2 regions of the Agathobaculum sp. Marseille-P7918 genome follow, and region 1 is predicted to be linked to the other one. Evidence: riboswitches for the same ligand, from Rfam matches in the RefSeq annotation. Region 1 holds a riboswitch; the other holds the start of a gene.
The links. Region 1 has a riboswitch for FMN ahead of ACESSO_RS16350 (ECF transporter S component). Riboswitches for the same ligand answer to the same signal wherever they lie in the genome.

Region 1 (7,961 bases):
TTCGCTGTGCTACAGACAGAGAACGGTTCACCACGTTGGATACCGCAGCGCATCGCACGCTTTTGCAAACAGGCGATAGAGGATGCCTTGCCGGAGCGGGAAGCCGGTTTACTAACCGGCCTGATGATTGGCAACAAGGATGCCATCTCCTCTACAGACGCTATTTCTCTGCGTATTGCAGGACTCAGCCATCTGGTTGCCGTTTCTGGGCTGCATGTTGGTTTTCTGGTTGCGTTTTGTTATTTGATTTTCGGACGCAGGCTGGGAACCTATCTATCGGTTCCACTCATTCTTCTGTTTGTACCGATTGCAGGTGCGTCGCCATCAGTGATTCGTGCTGCGATTATGTATTTAATTGCGGCTGGTGCGTTTATAACCAGACGAGAAGCGGATACACTGAATTCGCTGTTCGCAGCACTTGCCTTGCTGCTGATTCAGAACCCGTATGCAATTGCCGGCTTGAGCTTGCAGCTGTCTTTTGCAGCAACTCTTGGATTGGTTTTGCTTGCTGGAAAGATGCAGAAACGTATACTGCATCTGTTTCATAAGCTGCCGAAACCTCTTCACAAACTGCTGTCTTTTTTCGTAGGTGCCTTATCTTGTACTGTTTGTGCAACTATTTTTACCGCACCGATTCTGCTTTCTTCTTTCGGCTATATTTCAATCCTATCTGTTCTCAGTAACTTATTAGTGGTTGGCGTAACTGCCGTATGCTTTATTGCGGGTTTTTTCATTTGTGTGGCTTCAGCGATTTGTCCGGCCGTAGTGCCTGCTTTATCCGTAGTCACGCAGCCGCCGCTGCATTATATTTTGTGGATGGCCGAGCGCGTATCAAATCTTCCGTACGGAATGGTAAACTGGAGCGATGGTTTTGGACTTGCAGCACTATTTCTTTGTTTTGCGGTGATCCTTTTCTGGCTGGTGATGGGTAGCCGAATTAAATGGAAAGTTGTTTTGCCGATGGTTTGCTTGTGCTTAATCGTCCTCAGCGGCATGAGCACTTATCAATATCAGCGAACCTATCGCGTGACCTATTTACCATGTGGCACAGGACAAGCTATTCTGGTTTCTGATACAACGCATGCAACACTAATCGACTGCGCTGGCGATGGTGGATATCGTGATGCCGCACAGCTGGTAGAGGAATGGATGCGTTATCATAATATTGACCACATTGACACTTTAATTTTAACAGCAGTGGATAAGGGACATGCGCGTGATTTGCCTGCACTGCTGCAAGCGGTTTCTGTAAATCAGATTCTGATGCCTGCTGGATGCAAGGCAACAAAGTATAATACGGATTTGCTGGAGCTTTGCGGCCAAGTTGGTGCGCAGGAAATCAATCAGTCTGAGGTACTGGACACTGGTGCGGCACCGATCACCGTTTTTTCGGTAGCAGATGGAAAACTGGGCGTGCAAATTGCGAACGAAATTTTGGTTCTGCACAGTCCGACGCAAAAGCAGTTGGCGGCCTTTCTGGAATCATCGTCAATTGCCGCCCCGGAGATTGTCCTTTCGCAGAGAAATATGGAGGACGACGAATTATTAACGCAGGCATTAAATACTATGGGTGCAGAGAGAATTATTGTGCAAGCTGGATTTGGTGAAGTTTTGTCTCAATATCATGGACTATCTGTAGAAAGTCCCTATGTAACCGGAGAAATTGTGCGGCAGTTTGTGAAGGAGTGAAAACATGCCACAGGAAAAGTCTAAATCCAACGGAAAGTCGCAGCTGCTTCAGGATTTGAAAAAAGGGACTTTTGCATCGCTTTATGTGATCTTCGGCGAGGAAAGCTATTTAAAAGAATATTACTTGCAGCAGCTCAGGGAGAAAGTCATTGATCCCACATTTGCGGATTTCAATCGGATTGAATTAGAGGGGAAGGGGCTGACTCCGGAACAGCTTACCGAGGCGGTAGACAGTTATCCTGCAATGTCGGAAAAGAAACTCATCATCGTGACAGATTTTGATTTGTTTAAACCGCCTGCTGCGTTCTCCGATATGCTGCCCGCATTACTGGAAGATTTACCAGACTATGTTTGTCTGGTGTTCTACTATGATATTTTAGATGGCAAACCAGACAAACGAACAAAGTTATATAAGACGCTGCAAAAGGTCGCTTGTTTTGTGGAGTTTACTCACATGGAAGAGCGTGAACTGGTTGCGTGGTTGGAGCGACGCGCCCGTGCGCTTGGTTGTGCCATCTCACCGGAGGATGCGTCGTATATGATTTTCCTTTGTGGAAATTCTATGACCAATTTGGCGGGAGAGATGGAGAAGGCTGCAGCTCATACCACTACGGGGGAAATCAAAAAATACAACATTGATGCGGTCTGTTCACCGATTTTGGATGCTGTGGTTTTTGATTTGACAGATGCTATAACAGTAGGAAAATTTGAACGCGCAGTATCTTTAGTAGGTGATTTGATTGCACAGAAGAACAATGAAGTGATGATTTTTACGACAATCACACGCCATATTCAGCGTTTATACGCGGCGAAGCTGTGCGCAGAAGCGCGTGGAGGAGAAAAACAGCTGATGGATATGATTGGCTCTAAATCTCCATATTACGCTAAGCAGTTACAAAACGCAGCACGACGTGTATCCCTAAAATGGTTGCGTCATGTTGCTTCTCTGTGCGCACAAACCGATGCAGCGCTAAAGGGCAGTGCGGTGGATCGTCAAAAGCAGATTGAATTAACGCTGTTGTCCATGGCATCCGCATTGAGGGAGGGCTAATGTGATACGAGTTCGTGAAGCAATTGTAGTAGAAGGTCGCTACGACGTGAATACAGTCCGTCAGGTTGTGGATGCAGTTGTGCTGGAAAGCGGGGGCTTTCGGATTTTTCATGATAAGGACCAGCTCCGCTTACTGCGAAAAATTGCGTTATCACGCGGCTTAATTGTGTTGACGGATAGCGATGGGGCTGGTTTTGTCATTCGCAATTATATAAAAGGGGCATTACCGCCTGGAAGTGTGAAGCAAGCCTATATTCCGGACGTTGTCGGCAAGGAGCGACGCAAACGTCATGGTTCAAAGGAAGGAAAACTCGGGGTAGAAGGGATGCGCCCAGAGGTTATTTTGGAGGCGTTGCGTCGTGCTGGCGCTACTTTTGAGGACGAAGTATCCTCTTCCGCACAGGATAAAAAGCCAATCAGCAAGGCAGATTTTTTTGCATGGGGATTATCCGGTCAGCCGAACAGCGTAAAACGTCGTACAGAAGTGCTCAAAGCATTGGATTTACCATCCCATATGACGGCCAATGCGCTATTGGAATTTATCAATGCAGTTTCTTCCCGAACTGAAATGGAAGAGATCATCCATAGAATATCAGCAGGGGATTGACAAGTATGGCAGATAAGCCTATAATGATATCATAAATAAATAGTTCTGTTTCAGGGCGGAGTGAAAGTCTCCACCGGCAGTATACGGGCAGTTTGTCCGATAGTCTGCGAGCCGAAAGGCATGATGGGTGTGAATCCCAACCGACGGTTATAGTCCGGATGAAAGAAACAGGTGTATTTCGGTACGTCTGCATGCCCTTGGATTGCTCCAAGGGCTTTTTGTTACCCAAACAAACAGAACTCCTTGCAAAGGAGAAGATACTCATGACGAAAACCAGTAAAATCACGTATACCGCAGTATTTGCGGCCATCGCTACCGTTTTAATGTATTTTGAATTTCCGATTCCGTTCATGCCGCCGTTTCTGAAGGTGGATCTGTCGGGGGCCGTTGTTTTGATTGGAGCATTCATCTTTGGCATTGGTCCGGCTATTACGATGATAGGTATCAAAGATCTGATTCATTTGACACAGAGCCAAACCGCAGGATCTGGTGAATTGGCAGATTTTTTGATGCTGTCAACGTTGGTTGTAATTGCTGTACTTATTTACCGTGCGCATAAGTCCAGAAAAATGGCGGCTGTAGGGTGTCTGTGCGGTTCTGTCGCCATGGCCGGTATGGGCATGCTGACGAATTACTGCTTGATTATCCCGTTTTATGTCAATGGAATGGGCTGGAATTTGGATGCTATTTTTGATATGTGCCGAGCGGTCAACCCCGCAATCAATGGAATGGGCGCATATCTTTTGTTGGGAATTTTGCCGTTTAATCTAATCAAAGGTGTGATTTTAACCATTATAACTATGGTTGCCTATAAGAAACTGAGTGTTTTCATCAAATCAAAGCAAATAGCAATTCATATGCGGCAAAAAGCCAACTAATAAATAAACAAATGGGGGACATGGACGGAAAAAACGTTTATGTCCCCTTGTTTTTATGATGGAGGTTGTAATGAATAGAAGAAAAAGATGGATACATGCAATTCTGCTGTGCGCGGTTGGCATTGGAATCGCCAGCTTGCAGTGTGGTTTGGTGACACGATATTATACGCTGGAAACCGATAAATTGAAAGAGGGGCAGGGGATGCGTCTTTTGATGCTTTCTGATTTGCACAGCTGCATTTACGGAGAGAATCAATGTCAGTTGATAGAGCGAGTTATCCGTGAGCAGCCGGATTGTATTTTGCTGTGTGGAGATATCGTAGATGATAAGATTCCTCGTGATGGAGCAGAACAATTATTGCAGCAAATTACCCAAATTGCACCTTGCTACTATGTATCGGGTAATCATGAATTCTGGAGCGGGCAAGCGGAAGATATATTTGATATGATTGAGCAATATGGTGTTCATGTTCTGCGTAACGACCAAGAAACCGTAACTATAAATGAAGTCAATTTCATACTGTGCGGTGTGGATGATCCTGCTTCAACAGGGACTCGACAGGCTCGCTCATACGGAGAGTCAGAAGAATATCGGCATACTTTATCACGGTTCCAAAATCTGGATACAAAGCAGTTGTGTGTGTTGCTGGCACATCGGCCTGAATATATCACAGAGTATGCAAAGTATCCGTTTGACTTGGTATTGTGCGGACACGCGCATGGTGGTCAATGGCGCATCCCATATCTGCTTAACGGCTTGATTGCACCCAATCAGGGATTTTTCCCGAAATATGCTGGCGGTCAATATACCTGTGGCAGCATGACTGAAATCGTTGGTCGCGGTTTGGCACGTGATTGGAAACCGCGATTGTTCAATCCACCGGAAATTGTAGTGGTTGAGGTGAGTGGTACAGGAGAGCAAACAGACTTCTAAATTCAATATATATAATTATACAAAAGAAAAGTTTTGTATAATTGAGGGGATTGTAAATCCAAGAAACGCATTAGAAACTCCGGATACGTTCAACGCTGGCGTATCCGGAGTTTCTTCATTGCCATGTCACTCCAATTGGATGATTGTACAATAGCCGCACGATTTCACTGGTATTGTAAGCGCCTGTCAAATCGTTTTGTAGGCTGCTTTGATATTGTGCCCAAAGTCGCAATCCGCTTCGATCACAGATAACTACATCGAAACCTGTCTGCATCATTCCACTATAGCGATCATAACTTTCACCCGCCAATGCCAGCTTACCATCCTGATAATCTATCGCACTGCTGTCTATGTTCCTCGGCAGATATTGATAATCCAATGTATTTGTTGTCTGCATATCAATATGGAATTTTCCATCTTTGTCTGGCAGCAATACTGTTGCGGTTTTGTCAATAATGGTAACGATAAAATTTTTGTTTTCTGGCAACAAATACAGAAATCCGCTTCCGTTTTGTGTTGTTTGAAGTACTAGCCGCTGTATCTGCTGCATGCTATCCATCGAAATCACAGTTAAGTAGTATACATTATCATCTTCTCGCGTGTACAAAAGTAGTGTTTTCCCATCCGACCACTGACACAGGTCAAGAAACTCCTCTTTTGGGGAAATCGGATATACAAGCCGCAGGCTGTCAAGATGCAAACTGCCATTTTCCAGTGTTTGTATTGCATTTCCTTGATGCTGTACTTTTCCTGCTGTGTAATCCATCGCATAAATGCCATATCCCCCTGGAATCAGGCTGGTATCCACGATATTGTTTTGGTTTGTACGATTATTGAAAGAAAAATAAATGGTTTCCGGCGTAACAATTCCTTGTGCATAAAAATTGAACTGCTCACCTTCGTTCGAATTCGTACCTGATGAGTAAACCATCCCAGCGCTGTCTTTTTCCAATGAAATTGTAAGTTTCTCGTTCGGAAGTACTGGGATACGGAAAAATTCCTCCAGTTTATTTTGTATCGATGCATCATATCCCGGATCGGTGGTGCTCCAAATGCCAAAATCCTGCTGGATTCCTTTCAAACTGATAAACCCGGCGAGCGGATAATACTTGCAATAATCCGCAACATTGATGGTTTTCTGCGCTTCCTGACCGGGTTTTGCGCTATCATACAGCTCCTGATAGGCAAGATCCAAGCCGGTACGCTTGTTTTTCGGTATATCCAGGAAGTTGCTCCCACTGGAACCGAGATCGGAATACAGTTCAATACCTCGATAAGATTCTTCCGATTCCTCTTCTTGTTCGGTATTGAAAAACTGATATGCCGTCTGCGTGATCGGCGGCTCATCCCTTTGCAGCAGCATTATAGAATCCCAAAACAGCTGCTCACCATAGGTGGCATGCATCTGGATAGACAGACCATCCGCAGCGGCAGGATCTCCCGCCAATACGTTTTCCGTAAACTGGACCTGATCATGTGATGCGTACACTGTTTTCACACACCAACCCATTGCAGCACCACCCAGCAACAATAGCACAGCCATCAAACCAAAGGCTTTGCGCATGGTTCATCCCTCCCCACCTGTAATGTCATCCAGCGCGCGACTGACACGGTCGGCACTGTAGTGGTAGGTCTGCTTGATGTAGTCCATCAGACTGGTACCGCTATCTTCTAGTTCGGAAGCCAACACATCTCCCACGATCTGCCCCTGTCGAATCAGCACCGCACGGCTGATAAAGTTAGAAACCTCTTCGATCAGGTGCGTGGATAGGAGGATCGTTTCATGTGGTTCGAGAATACCAAGCAGAACTTTGTAAAAATCTTCACGGTTAAATACGTCGTTTCCGGCGAATGGCTCATCCATCAGGATATAATCTGCGCCTTGACATAGAGCAAGAATGACTTCGAACTGATTTTTCTGTCCGGTTGAGAAACTATGTAGCGGTTTGTGCATCGGCAGCTCGAAAAATTCCATCAGCCCAGCAAAACGCTTATCAATGAACTGTGGGAAATGCTCCTTGTAAAATTGTCGGTGTGCTTCGGCAGAAAGATTCGAAAAAAATGAGTGCTCACTCGTCGCAAATGATAATCGTTCGATATTATTATGCGTAATCGGCGCATTGTCCAGTGTAATGGATCCATCATAACGCAAAAATCCAAGGATACATTTCATCAGTGTTGTTTTGCCAGCACCATTTTCGCCGAAGAGTCCGACGATCTCACCCGGCCCAAACGACAAGTTGACCTGCTGCAATGCTTGTTTGCCGCGCAGACGCTGACTCAGCGAATAGCTTTTGCTCACGTTCTTGATTTCCAGCATCACAAATCCCCCTCCCTACCATGTCGGCAGACACTGTGCCGGTGTGACAATATAGTACGCTGCCAAAAACAGCAGTTTTAATAGAAATGCTGCAAGCAAGCCGATGAGTGCACCAAGCAGCGGCAGTGTAAAATCACGTCGTATCAGTTCCCAGCGCTGCGGCAGGCGGCGCATCAAATAGATGCTTTTGCTTCCCATATAGTAACTCAAGTGATGAAATACGGCTGCTAACAGTGAACACAGCGCCACAATATAAAAAAACGATAATGATCGACCCAGCAAAACGTTAAAAGGCATCATCATGGCATCGGGTCGCAGCACGCGATCGCCACCGACACGATCAAACAAAAAGTCATAAGCATCACGCAAGCTGACACCATAAATCAGCACGGCAATGCACGTTGCCGCAGCAAGGCCAAGCCCCAATCGTTTGGCTTCTTCTTTAATTATCGTACCCGGCGGTGCGAACTTGGAAAGGTCAA
Region 2 (7,961 bases), on a different contig from region 1:
AACGACCTGAATCGCCGCGCCCAGATAGATACCGGTCTGCACGTCGCCCATAATCAGGCCGACAATCAGGCCCGCAACCAGCGGACGGCCCAAGGTGTAGTTGCCAAACACCGTGCCGCCAAGGCCGGGCATGGACGCCAAACAGGCCAGTAAGCCAAACAATGCCGCCTGCCATACCTGGATTTCCATAAAATCCTTCACCTAACCTTTCTGTATAGCCCCTTTTGTTTTTTAACCCGCAGCCGTGCCGCGGTGTTTATACTTATTTGTAGCCGAACTGACCGCGGAACTTTTTCCAGTTGCCGATGGCCGCTTCCTTAATCAGCGCGAACTCCACTTCGTAGCCCTTCTGCATAATGGCCTCCAGCGCATCCGCCTCTTCCTGCGTAATGGACTGGTTGTTGCCCAGCTTGACTGCGCCCTCGCGGTCGTTGCACGGCCCGATAACAACCGTCTTGACCTCGCCGGGGTCAAAGCCGTCGTCGACCAGAATGGTTTTCATGGTCTGCGGGTCCTTGGTAATCAGGAAGTAGCGGTCCTTGCTCGCCAGCACCTTGCCGCACTTGGCGCGCCACTCGTCGAGCGACCAGACAAAGGTCTTTTTATCACTGGCGTTTTTGTAAGCCGCTTTCAGTACCGGCGTTTTTGCCGCCTTATCATTGACGGCAATCAGGCCGTCGCAGGGATATTCGAGCGCCCAGCGGGTACAGGTCTGACCGTGAATCATGCGGTCGTCTACACGGATAAATGAAATAGACATGAATTTTTCCTCCCAATTAAATATTGCAATGTGCCGTCAAATATCGTCCTCGTCGCCGCCGTCCAGGTCAAACGGCTTGAGCTGACCGCGGCCTTCCTCCATAATCTCGGCCGCAACCTGCGCGAGCGGTGCGTCCGCGTCCGCAAAAGCAGCGGTCAGTACGAGCGGCAGGTTCATGCCGCCGATGGCAGCCGTGTTCGCCAACAGGCCCTTTTCCGTCAGGACCTCCATCGCGGTCGTCAGCGGCGAGCCGCCGATGATATCCGCAAACAACAGGATTTCGTCCTCCGCGGTGATATCCGCAACCAGTTCTGCAAACGCCTTCCGGTAGGTGTCCACATCCATGCCATCGAGCAGGCTGGTCGAGCGAATGTCCTCGCGGCCCGCACCGGCCATCATGCCGACCGCATTGTGCAGCCCCGGCGCGAAGGTTCCGTGGCTGACCAAAATCAGATAACGCATGCTCATTTTCCCCTTTCTCGTTTGTTGAGACAATTTTACCAATTGACCCACAATAATACATCTGTCCATTGTCACGAATGACAGATGACACTTATCCTCTTTTACATGACAAATGTCATTTGCCTTGTGGAAAAACGCAAAAAAGCCGCCCCCGGCTTTGGCACATTGCCAAAACCGGAGACGGCTTATTCTGTCTGTCTGTTCTTCGTTTGTTTAATGCTGCAAATATTCCTCCATCTTCAGCTGCACCCTCTGCAGCTGAAGGGACAGGTTGTGGTCATCCTCCATGGCCGTTGCCACCAGACTTTCCGCAAGCAAAAGCGCCTGGTCATACGCGCGAAAATGCGGCGCGGCAACCGCCTGCTCCATCGCGTCGGACAGGATTTCCAATCCGAGCTGGCTCTCGCCCGGCGTGTCTTGCCGCAGAATCTGCTGGGTCTGCGGCGACTGCGTCACGCGCCGCAGCGCGGATACGCTGTGTGAATCCGTATACAGCATACTCTGCGTCGCGTCCGAGCAGGTCATCTCTTTGAGAAATTCCCACGCCAGCGCCTGCTGCGAGGACCGACTGCTGATTGCCGCCAGCACGGTGCTCAGCTCCGACCGTCCCGCACCGGACGGCCCGCCCGGCATCTGGATACAGTCCCACTCAAAATCCGAATACCGCTTGATTCGCCACGGATAAGGCTGATAGGTGCGGTAATCCGAGAATAAAAATGGCCGAAATGCAACATGCCCTTCGTCAAAGCTGCGCGCCGTGATATCGCAGTCCGCATATAATTCTTCCAGCCGCTGCGCAAATCGAACCGCCTCCACGGACGCCGGCTGCGCAATCAGACAACTGCTGCCGTTCTCATCAAACAGCGCCGCGCCGTTTGACGCCAGCGCGTCCCGCCAGGTATAGCCGTAACTGCCAAACTGGTCAATCGTGCCGTCGCCGTCCGTGTCACGCGTTACCTGTGCGCAGATCTCGTAAAAATCATCCCACGTCCAGTCATTATCCGGTACCGGGATATTTTCCGCCTCCAGCAGCGTTTTATTGACAAACATCAACGTCGGCACGCATTCATACGGCAGCGCATACTGCACGCCGCCCGCCGCGCCGCTCTCGAGCGCTGCGTCATAGAAATCCGCTGTAGAAACCGCAGAATCGTTTGCCAGCAGGTTATCCAGCGGCTGCAAAGCTCCCTGCTCCGCCAGCATACCGAAATCCTCCGGCAGTACCATAAACACATCCGGCTCCCGACCAAGCAGATATTGGTCAGTCAACCATTCGGAATAATCCCGTTTTAAAATACCACTTGTATACTCCACGCGCACATTGGGATGTGCCTGCTCAAACCGCGCAATCGCAGCGTCAATCACAGCATAGCAGTTGCCGGTCGGCGCATCCCAATAGCTGCCCGCAATCACGCCGACCGTGATCACAGTTTCCCGCGACGCACCAAAGGCCGTGCACACCAGCACTGCCGCAGTCAACAATACGCCGGCTGTCAGTCGTTTCAGCATCTGTCTCATGGCTTATCCCCATAAGGATCGGCCGCCACGCCGGTCTGCACTGCCCAGATCGCAAGCTGTGTACGGTCACGCAAATCGAGTTTGCTTAACACACTGCTCAAATAGTTGCGCACCGTGCCCTCCGACAGGCATAGCGCCGCCGCAATCTCCTTGTTGGATTTGCCGCAGCCAACCTCGCGGATGACCCGCCATTCGTTTTCCTGCAAAGCAGCGGTCTGCTGTGTATCCACCGGAATCTGCATGCTGCCGCGCGCCATGCGCGCAAACATATCCAGTGCCTTGGATGCCACGCCGGGCATGATGATCGAGCCGCCGCGCACCACCTCACGTACCGCATTTGCCAGTTCGCTGACCGAAACGCCCTTGAGCAGATAACCGGACGCACCGTAACGCAGCGCACCGAATACATACTCATCATCGTCAAATGTGGTCAGGATAATGACCTTGATTTGCGGATAGGCGGCTTTAATCAGCCGCGTGCATTCCACACCGTCCACCTCGGGCATGCGGATATCCATGAGCACCACATCCGGTTTTTCCTTGCGGACCAGTTCAATCGCCTCACGTCCGTTGGATGCTGTGCCCACCATGGCGATATCTGCCTGCGCATCCAGCACAAAGCTCAGGCTCTGACGGATCAACTCCTGATCGTCTGCAATCAATACACGGATCATATTTCATCCCCCCATCGAAGCGGTATGGAAGCCTCTATCCGGAACCCGTTCTCTCCGTTCACGCGCAGGCTGCCGCCGAGCAGCCGCAGCCGCTCCCGCATGTGACGCAGCCCAAAGCCTTGTTCGATTTTTGCGCAGCCGATACCGTTATCCTGCACTACAATCGTCATGCAGCGCTCCTGACAGGACAGGGACACGTCAATTTCGGTCGCATGCCCATGCCGGATGGCATTGGTCACGCTTTCCTGTACAATCCGATAGACCGCATCCTCCTCGTCCTGTGAAAGACGCATATCCGTCGGCTGCACATTCAGCCGAATATCCGCATGTGAAGTCTGCTGCATCTCGCTGCACAGCTTGTCAAGCGCCTCGGACAAGCGAAACCGCTCGAGCGCATCCGGTCTGAGCGCACTGACCGAACGGCGCACCTCATTCATGCCCGCACGAGCGGTTTTCGCAATGAGTTCCATCTGCTTGCGCGCCATATCCGGCGAAATATCCATCATTTCAATACAGGCATCCGCACCGGCGGTGATGCCGGTCAGCGCGTGGCCGAGCGTATCGTGAATCTCGCGCGCCAGACGGTTGCGTTCTCGGGTCTCCGCCATGCGCTCGCTTTCCGCCGCATATTCCTTGAGCTGACCGTTGAGGACAGACAGCTTATCATTCGCCCGCGCCAGTTCTCCGTTGAGTCGGCGGATAGCCGCGTTTTCTTCCGTCCGCCTGCCGACCAGAATCACCATATAGCCGATAAACAAAATCAGATTGAGCGCACTGAGCAGACCAATGGCTGTCTGCATGAGCTGCCGCGGCTGTCCCTCATAATAGGCAAGATATTCGGATACCGAAACCATACCCAAGCCGGATTGCAAAACATCCAGACTGGTCAGCAGATAGAGCGAGGTCATCGCGCCGAGAAACAGCATACGCCCGCGCCCATGCAGACTATCCACCAGATTGACCACGGCGAGCAGCAGCAGGCCGTTATAGTCCAGATGCAGCGCCAGAATCACAAGCAGGGCGACTCCCGGTTCCAACCAAAACACGATACGGCCGTTTCCCAGCCTGCCGCGCCGATATGCAAAGTCGACCGCGACAAACGCAAGTAAACTAAGCGCCGCAAAAGACACGCTCCACGGAGCAGCCGGTAAAATACTCAGCCCCTGCAAAAAGCTCACACCCTCGGCTCGCTGCACCGCACGCAGTGGCGTCAGCACAAAAACCGCACCGAGGAACGCGCAGAGTGCCAGATTGATGAGCAGCGTCCCCTGCCGCAGCAGGGTCAGGCTCTCGTCCGTCTGCATCTCGCGATTGGCCGGTCCATCCGACATGCCAGCAGCCCCCTTTTCCCCGTCAAGCCTTGTCTTTCTTCTGCCGCAGACAGTCGCCTTTTTTCCTGCCGTGCTGCGCTGTGGAACGGGTTTCCTATGCATAAATTATAATATATATCCTGCACAAGATCAAACAACATATCAGATCAGATGCAAAAACAGCAGGCGGATACCCGCAGCCTGTCCGGTGAAATAGCGCGTCGTTCACCGCAGGCCGCAAATAATATGTGTAAAACCTCTCCGGAAAAGAATCGTCGTCCTGTTCAGAACCGGCAAAAAAGCGTTTTCATGACTCCCCTAATATGATATGATAAAACCAGTAAGGGGGGCTGGCGATGAAATGGAGACGACTGTTTCTTGCTGTGTGCGGCGTCGTGCTGGCGGCATGGCTGTGCCTGACGCTGGGCGCATGGAAAGAACAGCAGGAGACACCGCTGCGTATCGGCGCAACCTATATGACAATGAACAATCCGTTCTACAGCGTCATTGACGAGGAACTGCGGTTGATGATCGAAAGCCGCGGCGATATCCTGCTCACGCGCGACCCTGCACTCGATCAGGAGAAGCAAAACGACCAGATTCACGAACTGCTTGCGGGTGGAATCGATCTGCTTGTGATTAACCCGGTGGATTTTCAGCAGATTCGTCCTGCACTGGAGGAAGCGCGGGAGGCAGATGTTCCGGTTGTGATTGTGGATTCGCAGGTGAGCGATCCCTCACTGGTTGCCTGCACGATTGCTTCAGACAATTATGGCGCGGGCGTATTATGCGCCGAGCATCTGATGAGCACGCGTGATTCCGCGCGCATCGCCCTTCTGGAGCACCCGACCGCCCAGTCGGCGGTCGACCGCATTCGAGGGTTTTGCGACACCATCGCCGCGCATCCGCAGTATCAGATTGCCGGCCGCGCAAGCAGCGACGGTCAGCTGGAGCTTGCCATGCCGGCGCTGGACGGCCTGCTGGATGCCGATCCGACGATTGATGTAGTGATGGCGCTCAACGATCCGACAGCATTGGGGGCGATGGCTGCACTGGAGGAGCGTCATTTACTGGAGCGCACACTGGTTTATGGCGTAGACGGTGCTCCCGAAGCCAAAAATATGATTTTTGAGGGTGTGATGACAGCAACGGTCGCCCAATCTCCTATTCAGATCGGACAGACGACAGCGCAGGTCATATACCAGATTCTGTCCGGACAAGCCTATGAAAGCGAAATCATTGTGCCGGTCGAGTTAATTACAGCGGAAAATGTGGAACAGTTCGGCTCAGACGGCTGGCAATGAGTGATACTGCAGGCGGCGTATCCCCAACTTGTATCTCCGCCGACCGGCCATCCATAACGCACAATATTTCTGCAAAAAAATTGGTCTTCAAGCGATTGACAGGGCAGGATTTTCTGCTATAATGGCCTTATAAAATTGTATATTCCTTTCTTCGGAAACGAGAGTATTCTCTACTGGCGGTCAAAGCCCGCGAGCGCAAGCTAACCCGGTGCAATCCCGGGGCCAACAGTCAGGTCTGGATGGGAGAAGAAAGCCGCCGGCAGCACCGGCAGCTTCTCGTGCACGATGAAAGAACACGAAGCAGCCGGTATTGCATCCGTTGGATGGCAATCAACGGCTGCTTTACGATTTATCCGGCTTATCCGGCGGCAGGGAACCACAAGAGGAGGCTGTCGCCATGAATAAACCGGTACAAAACGCAAACCCGCTGGAAACAGAGCCGATCTCCGCGCTGTTAGTGCGATATTCTATCCCCACAGCACTGACACTCATGGTCAATTACCTTTACAACATCGTTGATCAGATTTTTGTCGGGCAAGGCGTTGGCATCACCGGCATGACAGCTACCAATGTCGCGTTTCCGCTCATGATTCTGGTAAACGCAATCTCGCTGCTGCTGGGGGATGGGGCCGCGGCCAATATCAGTCTGTGCCTGGGCCGCAAGCAGCAGCAAACAGCAGATGCGACCATGTCGCACGCACTGACTTTAATTGTCGGCAGCGGCATCCTTTGCGCGCTGGTGTTTGCTATCTTCGCCCCGCAGCTGGTGATTCTGTGCGGCGTCACGGAAACCGCTTATACGCAGGCAGTCTCCTATCTGCGGGCGATCGCATGGGGCGTACCGTTCCAGCTGATGTGCCCTGCATTCACCGCCATCATCCGTGCGGATGGCGCTCCCCAGTACACCATGAAATGTATGATCGTGGGCGCTGTTATCAACCTGATTCTGGATCCCATTTTCATTTTCCCGCTGCAAATGGGTGTGGTGGGCGCCGGTATCGCCACAGCGGTGGGACAGACAGCTGCCGGCTGTATGTGCCTCTTTTATCTGCGCCATATGCGTACCGTCCGCATTCGCAAACCCGATCTGTGCCCCACGCCTGCATTGACCGGACGTATCGTTGCGTTGGGGTTTCCCAGCCTGCTGACGCAGACGATGATGGCGCTGGTACAGATCACCATGAACAACCTGATGCGTCAGTATGGTGCATTGAGCGCCTTTGGCAGCGACATCGCCCTTTCGGTCTACGGCATGATGATGAAGGTATACCAAATTGCTCATTCAATGTTTGTGGGCGTCTCCTCCGCTGTACAGCCCATCAACGGCTTTAACTTCGGCGCCAAACACTACACGCGGGTACATCAGACATACCTGCTGGCCAGCCGGATTGCGCTCATCATTTCCGCTGTATGCTTTCTGGTTTTCATGGTGCTCCCCCGGCAAATCGGTATGCTCTTTGTCTCGGATAATCCTCTGTATCTGGATTGCACCGCTCACATTTTCCGAATTTATATGATGGCCTTTTTCCTCTACGGTCTGCATATGACTACGGCATCCTTTTTTCAGAGCATCGGCAAACCTGTGCACTCGCTGATGATTCCGCTGGTACGGCAAGGGGTGTTTCTGATTCCGCTGGCGTTGCTGCTCTCCCGCAGTTTTGGTCTGGATGGCGCTTTATATGCCGTTCCCATTACGGATATGCTGGTCTTTTTGCTCAGCATTGCGTTGGCGTTTACGGAATTTCGCTCCTGGCGTAAAAACGGATGGCTGTAAGCCACAGTATGAAAAACCTCCTGTCGCAGCATAGCTGCAACAGGAGGGTTTCTTTTACTCGTCAGAAAGACTTGCGCTTATCTGCATACTGCAAGATGAGAGACGCACATTTATCCTCTATCAATGCGTGCTCTTGCGTCGGCTCGCGCCGCCGGTGCG

Region 2: linked by a shared signal. The riboswitch ahead of ACESSO_RS12735 (MATE family efflux transporter) and the one ahead of ACESSO_RS16350 (ECF transporter S component) in region 1 are both predicted to bind FMN.

The regions. Positions count from the first base shown of each region.
Region 1 is NZ_CAXTXI010000017.1:23,070-31,030, reverse strand. It holds gene ACESSO_RS16365 (ComEC/Rec2 family competence protein) at 1-1,689, shown strand, start outside; gene holA (DNA polymerase III subunit delta) at 1,694-2,740, shown strand; gene ACESSO_RS16355 (toprim domain-containing protein) at 2,742-3,347, shown strand; FMN riboswitch at 3,390-3,521, shown strand; gene ACESSO_RS16350 (ECF transporter S component) at 3,611-4,225, shown strand; gene ACESSO_RS16345 (metallophosphoesterase) at 4,281-5,159, shown strand; gene ACESSO_RS16340 (hypothetical protein) at 5,275-6,723, opposite strand; gene ACESSO_RS16335 (ATP-binding cassette domain-containing protein) at 6,727-7,479, opposite strand; gene ACESSO_RS16330 (hypothetical protein) at 7,495-7,961, opposite strand, start outside; gene ACESSO_RS16325 (hypothetical protein) at 7,958-7,961, opposite strand, start outside.
Region 2 is NZ_CAXTXI010000010.1:13,497-21,457, reverse strand. It holds gene ACESSO_RS12770 (PTS mannose/fructose/sorbose/N-acetylgalactosamine transporter subunit IIC) at 1-189, opposite strand, end outside; gene ACESSO_RS12765 (PTS system mannose/fructose/N-acetylgalactosamine-transporter subunit IIB) at 263-760, opposite strand; gene ACESSO_RS12760 (PTS sugar transporter subunit IIA) at 797-1,222, opposite strand; gene ACESSO_RS12755 (ABC transporter substrate-binding protein) at 1,436-2,740, opposite strand; gene ACESSO_RS12750 (response regulator) at 2,737-3,414, opposite strand; gene ACESSO_RS12745 (sensor histidine kinase) at 3,411-4,745, opposite strand; gene ACESSO_RS12740 (sugar ABC transporter substrate-binding protein) at 5,081-6,028, shown strand; FMN riboswitch at 6,172-6,283, shown strand; gene ACESSO_RS12735 (MATE family efflux transporter) at 6,426-7,802, shown strand; gene groL (chaperonin GroEL) at 7,923-7,961, opposite strand, start outside.